Pseudorhizobium banfieldiae: one gene and its partner. The protein of the gene in region 1 interacts with the protein of each later gene in a pairwise test. Links are inferred from orthologs where the notes say so. Each region holds a gene or a part of one and is shown in the gene's direction. Other genes may lie near its edges. The genes, in order: cysE and cysK.

Region 1 (3,143 bases):
CGATCTCGATCATGCGATGTCCGCCGTCGTTCTGGAAATGGGGAATGCTGTGCCCGGCCATGGTCGTCTCCGAATGCTTGTCATTGGCGGCGGACATTATAGTCCCCGTATGGGAATGTGTAGTGGGAAAAGGGCCGGGGGAGGCTGGAAACTCGGGTGCGGCCGGAATACATGCCCGTGATGCGTCCGACTATGACCAAGGCTATTCCATGAACCTCGATGCTCCGCCGTTTTCATCCTTCCGCCACAATCGTCTCGACCTCTACTATCTGGACGAGGGCGACCCGGCGGGGGCCCCGGTACTTCTGATCCACGGTTTTGCCTCCAGCGCTCTCGTCAACTGGGTCCATCCAGGCTGGGTGAAGACGCTGGGCGAGGCAGGTTACCGGGTGATCGCCATCGATAACCGCGGCCATGGCCTCAGTGATAAGCCGCGCGACCCGGAAGCCTACCGCCCCTGGGTCATGGCCGAAGATGCCGTTGCGCTTCTCGATCACCTGCGGATACCTGAGGCGCACGTCATGGGCTATTCGATGGGCGCGCGGATATCGGTCTTCCTGGCGCTCGCTCACCCGCATCGTGTCAGGTCGCTCGTCCTGGGCGGGCTCGGCAGCGGGATGACCGACGGCGTAGGGGACTGGGATCCGATCGCCGATGCGCTTCTGGCGCCTTCGCTCGATGACGTCGATCATGATCGCGGCAGGATGTTCCGCGCGTTCGCGGAGCAGACGAGGAGCGACCGGGAGGCGCTGGCCGCCTGCATTCGCGGTTCGCGGGATCTGGTGGCAGAAGCCGATATGGGCCGGATTGAAGTCCCGACCCTGATCGGCGTCGGAACAAAGGATGATATCGCCGGTTCGCCCCACAAGCTGGCGGCGCTGATGCCGAATGCTAGGGCGCTCGACATTCCGGGCCGCGACCACATGCTGGCGGTCGGTGACAAGGTGTTCAAGAAGGCTGTGCTCGATTTCTATGCCGAACACTGACCGGCGTTCGCTGTGATTGAACATAGCCGTCAACGAAATGCGATTTCGTTGCCATTGGTCTTGCTATATCGTCATTCTATATGACCGACGGCTAGAGAAACGAGGAGACGGCCATGGCCGCAAGAACCGAGATCCGCCCGAAGGAGCCTGTCGCGACTGTCGATCCCATCTGGGACACGATGCGGCAGGAGGCGCGGGCGGCTGCCGACAACGATCCGCTTCTGGCAGCCTTCCTCTATTCGACAGTCCTCAATCACACGTCGCTGGAGGATTGCGTCATCCACAGGATCTGTGAGCGCCTTGATCATCCCGACCTTCAAGCCGTGCTGCTCCGCCAGACCTTCGCGGAGATGCTGGTCGACTGGCCTGAATGGGGCAGCGTCCTGCGGGTGGATATCCAGGCCGTCTACGATCGCGATCCCGCCTGCCTGCGCTTCCTGGAGCCGGTGCTGTATTTCAAGGGCTTCCACGCGATACAGACACACCGCCTGGCGCACTGGCTGCTTGCGCGCGGGCGCCGCGACTTCGCACTCTATCTGCAGAGCCGGGCGTCAAGCGTTTTCCAGACCGACATCAATCCGGCAGCGCGGATCGGCAAGGGCATCTTCCTCGATCACGCCACGGGCCTCGTGGTAGGTGAGACGGCAGTCATCGGCGACAACGTCTCGATCCTGCATGGCGTGACGCTTGGCGGTACCGGCAAGGAAGGAGCCGATCGGCATCCGAAGATCGGCAACGGCGTGCTGATCGGGGCTGGTGCCAAGATCCTCGGCAACATCGATATCGGTTCGTGCTCGCGCGTCGCCGCGGGGTCCGTCGTGCTCAAGTCGGTACCGTCGAAGAAGACGGTGGCGGGGGTTCCGGCCAAGGTGGTCGGGGAGGCCGGATGTTCCGAACCGGCCCGGCTGATGGACCAGTTGCTGACCTCCGACGAGTGAGCGATGGAGGCAAGGTACTTGCCGCCCCCGCCGGAAAAGTGCCGGCGGGTTGGTGGCTGCCTTTACTTTGCCCTTGATGGCATGGCACAAGCGCCGCGAACCGAACCGCTTACGGAGAAGACATCGTGAAACCTGACGAAATCAAGAAGCTGGACGGCTATTTCAAGCGGATGTTCAATCCGCAGATGGTCGTCAAGGCTCGGCCGAGGAAGGACGATTCCGCAGAAGTCTATCTTGGCGAAGAGTTCCTGGGCGTCGTCTACCTCGATGATGAAGACGGCGACCGCTCGTACAATTTCTCGATGGCGATCCTCGACGTCGATCTTTGAGCCCCCGTGGGGACTGTATACTTTGTGCGCTGCACAAAACTCCTTGACTCACGGAGAAGCCCGCCATTCTATGAGCGGGTGCGAATGAACAAGGGGCACTGCTATGTTCAGTTTCGATAATGCCAGCAAAAGCATGGAGACCATGGAGGAGATGCTGAAAGGCTACTCCGATATGACCAAGGGCTTCCAACTCATTGCGGCCGAGGCGACCGATTATTCCCGCCGGTCGTTCAACGAAATGACTGCATTCATGGAATCGCTGATGTCGGCTCGCGGCATGGAAGAAGCCTACCAGATCCAGACAGGCTACATGAAGTCGTCCTATGATGCGTTCGTTGCCGAGGCAGCCAAGTTTGGCGAACTCTATTCGCAACTTGCAAAGACCGGCTACAAGCTACAACCGCAACCTTCGACAGCCGTTTCGACTGAGGTTGTGGCCGCCGACGCGGCCTGACCGGAAGGAAGAGCCAGCAGGAATTCAGAGGCCGGTGACGGATCCGTCGCCGGCCTCGTGATTCCGACGACTTGAGAATTTGCGGCTGGAGCGGGTCGGGGACGGAATAGTGATTGCGTGGCGGCGAGGGGGGCTTAAAATCGCAGCCCGATGAACTAAGTTAGTACGATCTGATGTCCGCCGCTCGAGCCGATCGCGTTCGTCGGACGATTGGGGAATGAATGAAGATGATCGCACGGCCGATCTTGATGCAAGATGACAAAAGCGGCGACGGAGACAACGCTAATCGCGGCACGTCCGTTATCACCCGCACGAAGCCGAAAACGAAGAAACCAAATCTGTACCGCGTACTGCTGTTGAATGATGACTACACGCCGATGGAGTTCGTCATCCACATTCTGGAGCGTTTCTTCCAGAAGGATCGCGAAGCAGCCAC
Region 2 (3,081 bases), 2.2 Mb from region 1 along the record:
TGACGACGGAGATTCCGCGCTCGCGCTCGATCTTCATCCAGTCCGAGCGGGTCTGGATGCGGTCCTTCTTCGCCTTCACCTCGCCGGCAAGCTGGATTGCGCCGCCGAACAGCAGCAGCTTTTCGGTGAGCGTGGTCTTACCCGCGTCCGGGTGCGCGATGATCGCGAAGGTGCGGCGGCGGGATACCGCCTCTGCGAGACTTTCAGCCATGTCCGGTAAATCCTGTCAGTTGGCGCCTATCTAGCGATCCGGCCGGCTTTATGCAATTCACCTCGAAAACAAAGGAGACACGGCATGCGCGACATCATTGGTCCGGCCCTCAGGTTGGTGCGACTGCCGCATGGGGCAGGACTGCCGCTACCGAGCTATGAGACCCACGGGGCAGCGGGGATGGATCTGCGGGCCGCGATCGCGGAGGACGAGACGCTGACACTGAAGCCGGGGCAACGGAAGCTGGTGCCGACTGGCTTCATCCTCGAGATCCCCGAAGGATTCGAGGCACAGATCCGCCCGCGCTCCGGCCTTGCCTTCAAGCACGGCATCACCTGCCTCAACACGCCCGGTACGATCGACAGCGATTATCGCGGCGAGGTGAAGGTACTACTCGTCAATCTCGGCGAGGAGAACTTCGAGATCTCGCGCGGGATGCGCATCGCGCAAATGGTCGTGGCCCCCGTGACACAGGTGCAGGTCGAAGAGGTGAGCGAGACAGGAGAGACCTTGCGGGGCGCCGGGGGCTTCGGATCAACCGGTGTGTGAATTGAGCAAGCCCTGCCTCGGCCTGCCCTCCCCTTGGAACAAAATTCCGCAGCATCTCCCGGATCCGATGCGTCGTGGCTGGCCTTGAAGCAAAAGTCGCCCTACCCTATCGGCAATCTAGGGAGAGCATCATGGCAGACACAAAGAAGCCCGGCCGCGGCCGGATCTATTCCTCCATCACCGAGACGATCGGCGATACGCCCATCGTCCGCCTCGACAAGCTGGCGAAGGAGAAGGGCGTCAAGGCGAACCTGCTCGCCAAGCTCGAGTTCTTTAATCCGATCGCTTCGGTCAAGGACCGTATTGGCGTGGCGATGATCGAGAGCCTGGAAGCACAGGGCAAGATCACCCCCGGCAAGACGACGCTGGTCGAGCCGACATCCGGAAATACCGGCATTGCGCTCGCCTTCGCGGCCGCCGCCAAGGGGTACAAGCTGATCCTGACCATGCCCGAGACGATGTCGATCGAGCGCCGCAAGATGCTCGCCCTTCTCGGCGCCGAACTGGTGCTGACGGAAGGCCCGAAGGGAATGAAGGGCGCCATCGCCAAAGCTGAGGAGCTTGCCTCCACCCTTCCCGACGCCGTCATCCCGCAGCAGTTCGAGAACCCAGCTAACCCTGAGATCCACCGCAAGACGACGGCGGAGGAGATCTGGAACGACACGGACGGCCAGATCGACATCCTCGTCTCCGGCATCGGCACCGGCGGCACGATCACCGGCGCGGGACAGGTGCTGAAGGGTCGCAAGCCGGAGCTCAAGGTGGTTGCAGTCGAACCGACCGACAGCCCGGTCCTCTCCGGCGGCAATCCGGGCCCCCACAAGATCCAGGGAATCGGTGCAGGGTTCGCGCCGCAGATCCTCGATACCGGCGTCTATGATGAGGTCGTCACGATCTCCAACGACGAGGCGTTCGAGACGGCACGGCTCGTCGCCCGGCTGGAGGGCGTGCCGGTCGGCATATCCTCCGGCGCGGCACTCGCCGCGGCGATCAAGGTGGGTAGCCGCGAGGAGAACGCGGGCAAGAACATCGTCGTCATCATCCCCTCCTTCGCCGAGCGCTACCTGTCCACGGCGTTGTTCGAAGGTCTGGGCGGCTGAACATCCTGATGCCGAGTGGCGGACGGATGCGTCCGTCCGCTACCCGCTAATCGCCACCAACCATTCGCTGTCTCTTCTAGGCCGCCGCCGAGAGCCGCTCCCCTGCCATGCGGTAGGAGATCGCTTCGGCCAGATGGATGCGACTGACGGTATCGCATCCATCGAGGTCGGCAAGCGTGCGGGCGACCTTCAGGACCCGATGGTAGCCGCGCGCGGAGAACTTCAACTTCTCCGCCGCATCGCGCAGCAATTGAAGTCCCCCCGCATCCGGCTCGGCGATCTTCTCGATCAACGCAGTGGAGCACCGTGCGTTGGTCGAGACATGTGGCGCCCCTTCCGCCCGGAAGCGCTCCTGCTGCCGCTCACGAGCGGCGGCGACGCGTCTTGCGACGTCGGCGCTCGCCTCAGCCGGCCGAGGCTTGATGAGATCGGCTGCAGAGACTGCCGGCACATCGATCCTGATATCGATCCGATCCATCAACGGCCCTGAAATACGCCCCTGATAATCCGACACGCATTTCGGCCCGCGCGCGCAGGTGTGGCCAGGCTCTCCGGCCATGCCACAGCGACACGGGTTCATTGCCGCAACAAGCTGAATGCTGGCCGGATAGGAGACCCTGTGGTTGGCGCGGGCAATAACGCATTCCCCCGTCTCGAGTGGCTGGCGCAGCGCGTCCAGCACTTGCGGCGCGAACTCCGGGAACTCGTCAAGGAAGAGAATGCCGTGGTGGGCGAGTGAAGCCTCGCCAGGCTTTGCCCGCAACCCGCCGCCCACGAGAGCGGCCATGGTGGCAGAGTGATGCGGCGTGCGGAACGGACGGCGGTCCGAAAGCTTGCCGCCGGAGAGCTGGCCAGCGATGGAATGGATCATCGAGACTTCGAGAAGTTCCGCCGCAGACAAAGGCGGAAGGATAGACGGCAGGCGTGCCGCCAACATCGACTTCCCCGAGCCGGGGGGACCGACCATCAGCAGGTTGTGACCTCCTGCGGCGGCTACCTCCAGCGCGCGCTTGGCACTCTCCTGTCCCTTTATGTCGATCAGGTCCGGCAGGTTTGCCGGCAGTGCGCGCACGGCCGGCTGCGGCCGGGAGAGAACCTGCGTACCGCGAAAATGGTTGGCGAGCGCGATCAGGCTCCGGGGCGCCAGGATGTCGATATCGGATCCGGCCCAGGCTGCCTCGGCCCCGCTGTCCGCCGGACATATCAGGCCCTTGCCGAGCG

What was found.
Region 2: the proteins of cysE (region 1) and cysK interact in binary tests that used the Escherichia coli proteins (3 or more experiments, as listed by UniProt). The link is inferred for Pseudorhizobium banfieldiae from one-to-one orthologs.

The regions. Positions count from the first base shown.
Region 1 is NZ_FO082820.1:1,981,431-1,984,573, reverse strand. The notes cover bases 191-3,011. They hold cysE (serine O-acetyltransferase), read left to right. Parts: upstream 191-1,099; coding sequence 1,100-1,924; downstream 1,925-3,011. Other genes in these bases: clpS (ATP-dependent Clp protease adapter ClpS), read left to right, coding at 2,935-3,011; NT26_RS09800 (phasin family protein), read left to right, coding at 2,357-2,707; NT26_RS09805 (DUF3126 family protein), read left to right, coding at 2,050-2,253; NT26_RS09815 (alpha/beta fold hydrolase), read left to right, coding at 210-986. In the rest of the region: NT26_RS09820 (zinc-finger domain-containing protein), read right to left, coding at 1-61; more of clpS, read left to right, coding at 3,012-3,143.
Region 2 is NZ_FO082820.1:4,222,863-4,225,943, reverse strand. The notes cover bases 117-2,875. They hold cysK (cysteine synthase A), read left to right. Parts: upstream 117-891; coding sequence 892-1,860; downstream 1,861-2,875. Other genes in these bases: NT26_RS20350 (YifB family Mg chelatase-like AAA ATPase), read right to left, coding at 1,937-2,875; dut (dUTP diphosphatase), read left to right, coding at 296-760; NT26_RS20365 (peptide chain release factor 3), read right to left, coding at 117-211. Also shown: more of NT26_RS20365, read right to left, coding at 1-116; more of NT26_RS20350, read right to left, coding at 2,876-3,081.